3 regions of the Rhodoferax sp. LS1P39 genome follow, and region 3 is predicted to be linked to each of the others. Evidence: riboswitches for the same ligand, from Rfam matches in the RefSeq annotation. Region 3 holds a riboswitch; each other region holds the start of a gene.
What was found. Region 3 has a riboswitch for thiamine pyrophosphate ahead of AC097O_RS11285 (thiamine ABC transporter substrate-binding protein). Riboswitches for the same ligand answer to the same signal wherever they lie in the genome.

Region 1: it holds a riboswitch for thiamine pyrophosphate, as region 3 does, so the genes downstream of both, AC097O_RS10760 (purine-cytosine permease family protein) here and AC097O_RS11285 (thiamine ABC transporter substrate-binding protein) in region 3, are expected to answer to the same signal.
Region 2: it holds a riboswitch for thiamine pyrophosphate, as region 3 does, so the genes downstream of both, thiC (phosphomethylpyrimidine synthase ThiC) here and AC097O_RS11285 (thiamine ABC transporter substrate-binding protein) in region 3, are expected to answer to the same signal.

The regions. Positions count from the first base shown of each region.
Region 1 is NZ_JBWMAV010000005.1:154,731-158,631, forward strand. It holds gene AC097O_RS10745 (chromate transporter) at 1-235, shown strand, start outside; gene AC097O_RS10750 (hypothetical protein) at 237-833, opposite strand; gene AC097O_RS10755 (ABC transporter ATP-binding protein) at 962-1,489, opposite strand; TPP riboswitch at 1,691-1,803, shown strand; gene AC097O_RS10760 (purine-cytosine permease family protein) at 1,873-3,162, shown strand; gene thiD (bifunctional hydroxymethylpyrimidine kinase/phosphomethylpyrimidine kinase) at 3,213-3,901, opposite strand, start outside.
Region 2 is NZ_JBWMAV010000007.1:170,548-174,448, forward strand. It holds gene thiC (phosphomethylpyrimidine synthase ThiC) at 1-1,642, opposite strand, end outside; TPP riboswitch at 1,747-1,847, opposite strand; gene AC097O_RS13595 (patatin-like phospholipase family protein) at 1,863-2,723, opposite strand; gene AC097O_RS13600 (OmpA family protein) at 2,723-3,334, opposite strand; gene aceK (bifunctional isocitrate dehydrogenase kinase/phosphatase) at 3,539-3,901, opposite strand, start outside.
Region 3 is NZ_JBWMAV010000005.1:256,692-260,592, forward strand. It holds gene AC097O_RS11280 (ABC transporter permease) at 1-598, opposite strand, end outside; gene AC097O_RS11285 (thiamine ABC transporter substrate-binding protein) at 599-1,618, opposite strand; TPP riboswitch at 1,663-1,761, opposite strand; gene AC097O_RS11290 (VTT domain-containing protein) at 1,905-2,558, opposite strand; gene AC097O_RS11295 (hypothetical protein) at 2,650-3,093, shown strand; gene AC097O_RS11300 (cysteine hydrolase family protein) at 3,099-3,901, shown strand, end outside.

The DNA.
Region 1 (3,901 bases), 100 kb from region 3:
CCGCAACCGCGAGCTGCGCGCGGTGCGGGCCTTCAAGCAGGGCATGGCCCCGATCGTGATTGCGCTGATGCTGGCCACCGGCTGGCTGCTGTCGAGTGCCCAGCATGGTTTGGTGCGTGATTGGCCGCTGTGGCTGTTGACGGGCCTGAGCGCACTGGTGGTGTGGCGCACCAAGGTGCACATTTTGTGGCTGCTGGGGGTTGGCGCGGCCCTGGGTGCGATGGGCTGGGTGTGAATCAGAAGCGCAGCCGGTAATACACCATGGGCCGACCCCGGCTCACGCGCAGCACCACCCGTTCGTTTTTGTTGAGCTGCATGCCCAAGGCCCCGCCCAGCTCAAACTGGATGCCGCGGGCACTGGCGGCGCTGAACTGCATCTCCAGCCGGGTGCTGTAGTTCATGGGGTTGGCGGTTTGGCTGGCAATGCCCGGCACAGGGTCGGGCCAGGAGCCCACCTGCTGCCACACCCCGATGCGCACGCGGCCCTGGCCCCGGTCGGCAGAGCGCCAATGCAGGCCCAGGTCCAATCCACCGGGGGTATGGCGCCCATCCCCTGCCAGGTTGTGCTGCCGGGCCGTCAACCCCACGCCCAGCCCAAAGCCCGCCCGGTCTGCGGGGCCGGACCAGCCAGTCAGGGTGAGGCGGGAATCGGGCCGTGCATCGGCACGCTGCAAGTTTGGCATGGACAGCGTGGCCAGCTCCAGCTGCGGAGCCCCTGCGGCGGCCTCGTCGGCATCCTGCGCCAACGCCCCTCCGTTGCAACACAGCAGGGCCAGCACCGCGCCAAAGCGTGGAGGCAAACGCACATCAGGGCAAAAAGCGGCTGTGGGCATGGCGGCGTACCGTGGTGGAGATACGTTCATTGTGCGGCAATCTGGCGATTTTTTCAGCCGACCAGATCCCAAAAAAGCCCATAAAAAATGGGCTTTTCAAAGGCTTAAAAAGTGGCGCCCAAAGCGGCTTAAAACTCTTTTACCAGCGAGTAGGTCAGCCCGGCCGTGCCCAGCAGGTCTACCTGGGCATTCCAGCCATCGCCAAAGCGCCAGCCCACGGCGGGCACAAAGGCGGGCGAAAAACCCTTGTAGTTCAGCGGCACCTTGTCGTTATAGGGCGGCTTGTAGCCGTACAAAACGCCTGCCGACCACTTCAAATACACCTGGGGCAGGCTTTCAAACACGTTGTAGTAGCTTTTGCCTAGGTACAGGTAGCCGCTTTCCTGGCCAAACGAGTTGCTGAACAGCGCCAGGCCCACCAAGCTGTTGTCTACGGTGGATTCGCGTTCCAGGCCTACCAGCACCACATGGCGGTGTTCGGGGCTGGGGCTGAAGTGGGTGGTGTACGGGCTGATTTCCAGCCGCCAGCGGTACGGCACGGAAGGTGTAGCGACCTGGGGCGTATCGGGGGCGGTGGCCGTCTGGGCCATGGCGTGGCAGGCAAGGCCCAGCAAGGCGCAGGCAGCGAGCCGGTGGGGGATCAAGAGTGCATCCATGGGGCGATGAATAAATAGTTTGGCTGGGAGGTGCAAGGCCGACATCCAAGGCGGATGCGCACGAACCACGTACCTGGCTGCAGCCGATTGTACGGCTATTGTTTTGATAGCTGCTTGCGCCGATGGCATCTGCGCCGGAGGCCTATTTTGTGTCTACATGTAAGCCACTGCGCTAGAATCCGCCCACTCCGCAGCACTGCGGGGTATCGCTAGGGGTGTTGCGGCTGTGGAATCTGTTCCAGGGCCGCGACTGAGAAAGTCCCTTTGAACCTGATTGGGGTAATCCCCGCGCAGGGAAGCAAGTTCTACCACGGCGGCCTTCTCCGGCCATGCACGCCGTGCGGTTCAAGCCACCCTGCCAGCATCTTGCATGGAGCAAATGAGTGGCACATTCACCTATTTTTCACAATGAAGCCCTGACGCCGATCCCGGCCGCAGGCCGTGTTTTCAGTGGCGCATCGCACGCCGCCCTGTGGTTCAGCCTGGGCGTGGGCCTGCTGGTGATGCAGATCGGCGCCTACCTGGTGCCCGCCGTGGGCACGCAGCAGGCGCTGCTGGCCATCGTGCTGGGCTCGGTACTGGGCGCGGGGCTGCTGGCCTGGGTGGCGCGCATCGCCTGCGACAGCGGGCTGTCCAGCGCCGGGCTGATGCATGCCACCTTTGGCAGCGGCTTTGCCCGGCTGCCGGTGCTGCTGAACATCGTGCAACTGGTGGGCTGGACCACCTTCGAGCTGGTCATCATGCGCGACGGCACCGCCGCCATCGCCCAACGCAGCCTGGGCTGGAACCTCAGCGGCACCCAAGGCGTGCTGCTCACCACCCTGCTGTGGGGCGCGGTGCTCACCGCTTTGATGGCGGCCTCCATGCTGACCCTGGTGCGCAAGTTCATCAGCCGCTTTGGCCTGCCGCTGGTGGTGCTGTCGCTGCTGTGGCTGAGCTGGCAGTTTGCCCAGAAGCTGCTGGCCGGTGACGCGCAGGCCTTCTGGAGCCGCCCCGGCGACGGCAGCAAGGGCCTGCTGTCGGCCATGGACCTGGTGATCGCCATGCCGGTGTCGTGGCTGCCCCTGGTGGCCGACTACGCCCGCCATGGGCGCAGCGGCAAATCCGCCATGGCCGGCACCTGGCTGGGCTACGCGCTGGCCAATATCTGGTGCTACGCGCTGGGCGTGGTGGTGGTCACCGTGGCTGCACCGGGCACCGACCTGGTCACCGCACTGTTGATCGCCCAGGGCGGCCTGCTGGCGCTGGGGCTGATCTTGTTTGACGAGATCGACAACGCCTATGGCGACGTGTACTCGGGCGCGGTGTCGGCCCACAGCCTGCACCCCAAGCTGAGCATCCGCCGCTGGGGCCTGCTGTTGGCGGTTGGCTGTACCGCGTTGGCGCTGGTGCTGCCCATCCACAGCCTGGAGCCGTTTTTGCTGATGCTGAGCTCGGTGTTTGTGCCGCTGTTCGGGGTGATTCTGGGCCGCCTGGGCAGCCACGCCACCGCCTCGGTGCAGCGCCTGGTGGAGCCGGTAGCCGCCGGGCTGTGGCTGGCGGGTATCGCCCTGTACCACCTGCTGGCCCTCTACGCACCCCAGTTCGGCGCGGCCCTGCCCACGCTGGCCGTGGTCTACCTGGCCGCCTGGATGAGCCGCCCGCTGCGGATTACTTACGCACTACAAAAATAGGAGCTGCTAGCGCTTATGAAATAAGCGCTAGCGGCCTATTTCTTATAAATTTACCCGGTGAGAACCTGCATCGCCACAGGCGCAAAGCCGTGGTTCAGCGGGCCGTGTCCGTGCCCGGTATGCACCTGGGCACCACCGGTGATCGCCCCCAGGATATAGGCCCGCGCCAGCCCCACCGCCTCGGGCAAGGCCTGGCCCTGCGCCAGGTACACGGCGATGGCGGACGACAGCGTGCAGCCGGTGCCGTGGCCGTTGTGGGTGGCGATGCGCACCGACTCCCAGCGCTGGCGTGTGCCGTCCGCCAAGCCCAGCACATCCACCACCGCGTTGCCCGGCAGGTGCCCGCCCTTGACCAGCACCGCCTGCGCGCCCAGGGCTAACAGGTCGGCCACGGCGGGCTCCAATGCAGCCTCGTCCTCCACGCCACGGCCCAGCAGCAGGGCGGCCTCGTCGAGGTTGGGCGTGACCACGGTGGCGCGGGGAAAGAGCTGGTCCACCAGCACCTGCACCGTCTCCCGGGCCATCAGCCGGTCGCCGCTGGTGGCCACCATCACCGGGTCGAGCACCACTTTTTTGAGCTGGTAGTGGTCGATGGCCCAGGCCACCACCTCCACCATTTCGGGGGAGTGCAGCATGCCGATCTTCACCGCATCCACGCCGATATCGTCCAGTACGGCCTGGAGCTGGGCTTTTAAAAAAGCGGGGGGCACGGGGTGGATGGCGGTGACACCCCTCGTGT
Region 2 (3,901 bases), on a different contig from region 3:
TTTCGGGGTCCAGCGACAGGTTGAACTGGTCCATCCAGCGGAACTCGAAGCGGGCCTTGGACAGCGCGTCGTCACGGTAGCGCGCTCCCGGGTGGCCCTTGGCCACGTCGGCGGCGTGGGCGGCGATCTTGTAGGTAATGATCCCGGTCTTCACGTCGTCGCGGTCGGGCAGGCCCAGGTGCTCCTTGGGCGTGACATAGCACAGCATGGCGGTGCCAAACCAGCCGATCATGGCCGCACCGATGCCGCTGGTGATGTGGTCGTAGCCGGGGGCAATGTCGGTGGTCAGCGGGCCCAGGGTGTAGAACGGGGCCTCACCGCAGTGCTTAAGTTGCTCGGTCATGTTCTCTTGCACCATGTGCATAGGCACGTGGCCGGGGCCTTCGATCATCACCTGCACGTCTTGCTGCCAGGCGCGTTGGGTCAACTCGCCCAGCGTGCGCAGTTCGGCGAACTGGGCTTCGTCGTTGGCATCGGCGCTGGAGCCGGGGCGCAGGCCATCGCCGAGTGAGTAGCTCACGTCGTAGGCCTTGAGGATCTCGGTCATTTCATCGAAGTGGGTGTAGATGAAATTCTCTTTATGGTGGGCAATGCACCACTTGGCCATGATGGAACCGCCGCGCGAGACGATGCCGGTCATGCGGTTGGCGGTGAGGTGGATGAAGGGCAGGCGTACACCGGCGTGCACGGTGAAGTAGTCCACGCCCTGCTCGGCCTGCTCGATCAGGGTGTCGCGGAAGATTTCCCAGGTCAGGTCTTCGGCCACGCCGCCTACTTTTTCAAGCGCCTGGTAGATGGGCACGGTGCCGATGGGTACGGGGCTGTTGCGGATGATCCAGTCGCGGGTGGTGTGGATGTTTTTGCCGGTAGACAAGTCCATCACTGTGTCGGCACCCCAGCGGATCGCCCAGACCAGTTTTTCCACCTCTTCTTCGATGCTGGAGGTGACGGCGCTGTTGCCGATGTTGGCGTTGATCTTCACCAGGAAGTTGCGGCCAATCGCCATGGGCTCGACTTCGGGGTGGTTGATGTTGAGCGGAATGACGGCGCGGCCCCGGGCCACCTCGGAGCGCACAAACTCGGGGGTCATCACCTTGGGGATGGATGCGCCGAAGCTGTTACCCGCCAGGCGCTGGTCGCGCTCGGTATTGGCGGCGTACTGCGCCATCCACTCCATCTTCTGGTTTTCGCGCAGGGCAACAAATTCCATTTCGGGGGTGATGATGCCTTGGCGGGCGTAGTGCATCTGCGAAACGTTGGCACCGCTGCGGGCCCGGCGCGGCGCGCGTTGCAGGCCGGAAGCCTGGGCGCGCAATTGCTGCAGCGCTTCGTTCTCGTCGCTCTTGCGGCCATCGTCCAGCGCGTGCAGGATGCGGGCGGCGTAGGCCTCGGTGTCGCCACGGGCATCGATCCAGCCTGCGCGCAGGGCCTGCAAACCGGCGCGCACGTCGATCTGGGCGGTGGGGTCGGTGTAGGGGCCGGAGGTGTCGTAGACGGTGACGGCCTCGCCATTGCTCTGCATGATTTCGCGCAGCGGCACGCGCAGGTCGGCTCGGCTGCCCTGGATGTAGCGCTTGGTGCTGGCGGGCAGCGGGTCGCAGGCGTAGCGGAGTAACTGGGTGAATTTGTCGGGTGCGTTCATGGGGGTCTCCTGGGTTGGTGGAGCCCGGAACGCGCAGCCAGACCGCGCAAACCCCGAAGGAGAACGCCCATGACGGGCGGTGAGACAACACCGTCCAGCCAGTGGACGGCATCGTCAAGCTCTTCTTACGCTGGTATGAACCAGATCAAGTTCGCGGGTTTGGATTCCATCTCAGCGCAGCCTCTGCGCACCCCGGGCAGCGCGCAGTGTACGGCATGTGCTACCCGACCCGGTCCGGGCTGGCTCCGCGCCCGCGCAGCAGTTGGCGCAACGCTGGTAACGCGGCCACACCGGCCTCGTAGCCCGCCTGGACGATTTCCTTGCGCACCGTGAAATCGGTGCTGGAAAACCGCGCCGTGTCTGGGCGGACCATGAAGTCGGCAGTTTGCCCCTCTAGCTGCGAGAGCGAGCGGCCCATGATTTCAAACGACTGCAGAATCACCTCGTACAGGCCCACGCGGGTGCTGTTTTGCGGCAGCACGCCCACGTCCACGCCAATCACCACATCGGCACCCAGCCTGCGCGCAGCTTTCACCGGCAAGGGGCTGACCAGCCCACCGTCCACCAGCTCCTCGTCAGCAATCACGCAGGGAACAAACACCCCGGGAATCGAGCACGAGGCGCGCACGGCCGCACCGGCATTGCCGCCCACCAGCAAGCGCAGTTCACCAGATTTCAGCACCGTGGCCACCGCGCCGAAGCGGCGTTTGAAGCGCTCGATGGGCACGTCCTTGACGTACTGGTTGACCAGCTTTTGCAGGGTTTCGCCGGTGAACATGCCGCGCTTGTTGCCCTGGCCCAGATCGACAATTTCGATGTCGCGCAGCCGCAAGGCCACCTCTTCGATCTGCCAGGGCGAGTAGCCCGCGGCATAAAAAGCGCCCACCAAGGAACCGGCACTGGTGCCCGCCACCACCTCGGGGGCCAGACCGGCTTCGACCAAGGCCTTGAGCACGCCGATATGGGCAAACCCCCGGGCCGATCCGGCCCCCAGGGCGATGCCGATTCTTTTGGCGGCGGGCGCTGCCTGCGCCAGCAACGGCGCGGCCCCGGCGGCAGCCAGCAGGCTTCGGCGCAGCACTACGGGCTTTCCGGCAGCTGGATCACACCGTCGTCGACCATCTTGCGCAGCTTGTCGAAAGCCGACGCAAACGCGTTGGCAGGCTCGCCCTGGGTCAGGGTTTCCACCTTTTCGTCCAGCACCATCAGCTCGACGCGGCGGTTCAACGTGCGGCCTTGTTCGCTGGCGTTGGAGGCCACGGGGCGGTTGTAGGCGAAGCCTGCGGAGACGATGCGCCGGGGTTCGACACCACGCTCTTCCAAAGCTTTACGCAACGCACGCGCCCGGTGGTCGGACAGGGTTTGGTTCAAGTCCAGGCCCCCCACGTTGTCGGTATGGCCCTCCACGCTGACATCGTGCGTGGTTTTGGTTTTCAGCAGGCTGGCCAGCCGGTCCAGGTAGGGCGCAGCTTCCTCGGTTTTGAAGGTGTATTCGCCGGTGGCGAACAGCACCGTGACGGGCAGCACGATTTGCACGCCACGCTCGGTTTGCTCTATGTCCAGCGTCGGGCCGGTGTAGGCCACCGGCGCGGACGGAGGGGTCTGGCAGGCGGCCAGTGCCACGCCCAGCACGGCGGCTGCACCCCAACGTAAAACCTGCCAGGCGCGCAGTCGAAGTTTTGAGTTGTCCATGGTGTGAATATTTCCTGTGTCTGGGAGGACATGCATGGCGGCAAGCCGCATGGAGGTGGCAAGTGAACGCAAGCAAGGCGGTCACGGAAAGCCCAGGAATTTTATCGTCCGCACCCAATTTCACGCGATGGATTGCATGCGTGTGTACAAAACAAAGGTAAAACCCGGTGTGAACCGGAACTTTTTCACACCCGCACGCTGAATTCAACCCACGCCGAACCGCTTATCCTGCTCGTACGGAAACACGTCGTGCACATAGCCCGCCTGGATGCGCTCCTTATGTTCCTGCCAGAAGCGGGCTTCCAGCAGGTCGGCGTGATGCTGCATGAAGGCTTCGCGCACCAGCGGGTTGCCCAGCAGAAAAGGGCCAAAGGTTTCGGGGAACACATCCTTGGGGCCGACCCGGTACCAGATCTCGCCGCTCATCTCTTCCTCTTCGTTGCGCGGCTGGGGCACGGTGCGGAAGTTGCAGTCGGTGAGGTATTCGATCTCGTCGTAGTCGTAAAACACCACCTTGCCGTGGCGCGTCACGCCAAAGTTCTTCCACAGCATGTCGCCGGGGAAGAT
Region 3 (3,901 bases):
AAAACACCAGGCACAGGCTCGATGCCAGCCAGGGCAGAATGGCGGGCCACTCGACCCGCCAGAACGCCCGCCACGGCGTGGCACCCAGGGTGCGTGCAGCGGCGACGCGCGGCGCGCTCACGTGCTCCAGCGCATCCACCCCGGCGCGCACCACCACGCACAGGTTGAAAAACAGATTGCCATACAGCAGCAGCCAGGGCGTATCTTGCAGGTTCACATCCAGCCAGCCACTAAGCAGCCCGCGCGGCCCCCACAGCGCCAACACGCCCAGCGCGGCGACCAGGGTGGGCACCACAAACGGCAGCATCAACAGGCGCAAAACCAGGCTGCGGCCCGCAAACTCCCAGCGCGCCAGCACCCAGGCCACGGGCAGGCCTAGCAGCAGCGCGGCGATACACGTCGCCCCTGCCTGCAGCACCGACCACAGCACGCGCCAGCGCAGGTACGGATCGGTCCACAGCGCCCACGGGGAACTACGGGTTTGCGTGGCCAGATCGCCCCACCAGCCCTCGCCCGCCAGCCGCAGCACCGGGGCCACCAGCAGCACGGCCAGGGCCAGAAGCGGCAGCAGCGCCAGCAGCCAGCGGCGAGACGGCATTTACTTCAGAACCACCTGCGTCCAGCGCGCCACCCAGCCCGTACCCTTGTCGGCAATGGTCTCGGCGGGCAGGCTGTCAAAGGCGGTGGGCTCCACGGCGTGCTTCATCACTTCGGCCAGGGGCGTGTGGGCTTCAATGGGGTACATCCACATGCTGGTCTGCAAAGCCTCTTGCACCACGCCGGAACGCATGAAGCGGATGAACTTAGTCGCCGCCTCGCGCTGGCCGCCGCCCGCCACCAGGGCCACGCCCTCCACCTGGCGGAACACGCCGCCCTTGAAGAACAGGTTGCCGGTGGGCGATTCGGTGATTTTTTCTTTGCTGTAGAACACCTCGGCTGCCGGGCTGCTGGCGTAGCTCACCACCAGCGGGCGGGTGCCGCCGTTGCGGCTGAACTCGGTGTAATAGGCCTCGGTCCAGCCCTTGACGGCTTTCACGCCGTTGCCGCGCATGCGGGCCCACCAGTCAAAGGCCTTTTCTTCGCCCATGCCGGCAATGGTGGCCAGCAAAAACGCGTAGCCGGGGCTGGAGGTGGCGGGGTTGGGCACCACTAAGAGGTTGCGGTAGGTGGGCTGGGCCAGGTCTTCCAGAGTTTTGGGCAGCGGCAGGCCGCTCTTGGCGAATGCCGCCTTGTCGAAGTTGAGGTTGACGAAGCCGTAGTCCACCGGCACCACGTTGGCACCCACCTGGGCGATGGCCGAGCCCTGGGTGTAAGCCACCGGCTCCAGCACCTTGTTGGCCTGGGCCTTGGCGACGGACGCGTTGTCCAGGCCAAACACCACGTCGGCAATGGGCTGGGCGCGGGTGAGGATGAGCTTGTTGAGCATCTCGCCCGCGTCACCGGCCTTGATGAGGCTGAGCTTGATGCCGGATTCGGCCTCGAACCGGGCCAGCAGCGGCTTGGGCAGCGAGAACGAACTGTGCACCAACACGCGCAGCGGGGTGTCCTGGGCTAAGGCCGGAAGCGAAACGGATACAGCCAGTGCGGCGGCGAGTGAAAAAGTGCGGCGGTGCAGCATGGTTGTCTTTCAATGCGCCAGCGGCGGACGCATGAAAAGGCCCCAGATCTGACCCATCACGCTCCCTCCGCTGGCATGACCCAGATCAGGTGTGGGGTATTTCTCAGTCCGCTAACCTATCGCGGACACCCCCGGTGAAGCGTCGGATTGTAGTGGTTGTCCACTGGCTCCAAGTTCTCCCTGTCAACACTGGATAAGCTTGTGGATAACCCTGCCAAGCACTTGTATAGGGCGGTTAAGTGCTTGATTTATAACGACAAAGCTTGCAGCGCTTAAAAATTAAGCACTACGCACCCGAGACCTTGCCAGACATGCGGCCCTTGACGGCGCCTAGCACAATCACCAGGCCGGGGATCAAGATCATGGCCCAGATGATCTTGTCCAGGTGCTGCTTGACCCACGGCAGGTTGCCAAAGAAGTAACCGATGGTAATGATGCCTGCCACCCACAGCACACCGCCCAGCACGTCGTAAAACGTGAACTTGGCGCGGCCCATCATGGCCACCCCGGCCACAAAGGGCGCAAAGGTGCGCAAAAACGGCATGAAGCGGGCGGCGACCAGGGTGATACCGCCGTAGCGCTCGTAGAACGCATGCGCCTGGTTGAAGGCCTGCTTGTTGAAGAGCTTGGAGTTCTCCCACTGGAACACCTTGGGGCCCAAGTAGCGGCCAATCGCGTAGTTGCACTGGTTGCCCAGGATGGCCGCCGCCAGCAGCAGGCCCACGGCCAGCGGGTAGGACATCAGCCCCACGCCGCACATGGCGCCCACCACAAACAGCAGCGAGTCACCCGGCAGAAACGGCATGACCACCACGCCGGTCTCCACAAAGATGATCAGAAACAGCAGCGCATAGACCCAGGGCCCATAGCTGGTCACAAAGGCCTCCAGGTATTTGTCTACGTGGAGGATGAAGTCGAGAAGTTGCATGAGAATGTCCATGGAGCGCGATTATCGTGGGTGGCTGCTGTCATCATGTGACATTGCATCCACAGGACTGGTTCCTGTGTGCCCCATCTAACCGAGTTGAAACATGAGCCTCCTCTGCCCCGTCTGTAAAACCGCAAACGCCCGGGACGCGACCGTGTGCGCCCAGTGTGCGGCCGCCCTGCCCGTGCCACCGCGCATGTCCCTGCTGGAGCAAGCCATGGCCAAGCCCACAGCCCCTCCGGCACCTCCGGCGCCACCACCTCCGGTCCCTGCCCCGCCCGTGCCGCCTGCACCCACACCCACACCCACACCCGTACCTGCGCCCGCGCCCAGGCAGGCCCCCATCCATTCCGGTTTCACCATGCCGCCCCTGCCCCCGCAGCCCCGGCGGCGGCGGCGCAGCCGTGCACCCTGGATACTGGCCATCGTGCTGATGGCGGCGCTGATGGTGGCACTGGGTTATGAGGTTTTGCAAGCCAACGGCGTGTCTCTGCCTTCGCTGCGCTCGCTGCTCCCTTCTAGCACCTCCAGTACCACCAGCCCTTGATCGCCATGACGCACCACACCCACCTGCTCATCATCGACCCGCAAAACGACTTTTGCGATCTGCCGGGCGCTGCCCTGCCCGTCGCCGGTGCCGATGCCGACATGCAGCGCCTGGCGGCCTTCATCCGTACGCACGGGTCGGCGCTAACCGACATCACCCTGACGCTGGACTCGCACCACCGCATCGACATTGCCCACCCCACCTTCTGGCAGCAGGCCGATGGCAGCGCGGTGGCACCGTTCACCACCATCACCGCCGCCGCCGTGCACGCGGGCCAGTACCTGCCGCGCCAGCCCGGGGCGCTGGGCCGCACCCTGGCCTACCTGGACGCACTGGAAGCCCGGGGCCGCTACCTGCTGATGGTCTGGCCGGTGCACTGTGAAATTGGCACCTGGGGCCACAACGTGCATGCCGAGGTGCGCGCCGCCTACAACGCCTGGGAAGACCAGCAGGGCCGCAACGCCACCAAGCTCACCAAGGGCAGCAACCCCTGGACCGAGCACTACAGCGCGGTGATGGCCGAGGTGCCCGACGCGCACGACGAAGCCACCGGCCTGAACCACGCGCTGATGTCCGCCATGGACCAGGCCGACGTGCTGCTGATTGCAGGCGAAGCCAGCAGCCACTGCGTGCGCGCCACCACCGAGCACATCGTGGAGCACCTTGCCCGCCAAAAGCCCCAGCGCATCGTGCTGCTCACCGACTGCATGAGCCCGGTGGCCGGTTTCCAGGCCCAGCACGACGCGTTCTTAATGGGCATGCAGGCGCAGGGCATCGAATTGGCCACCAGCAAGCAGATTCAGCTATA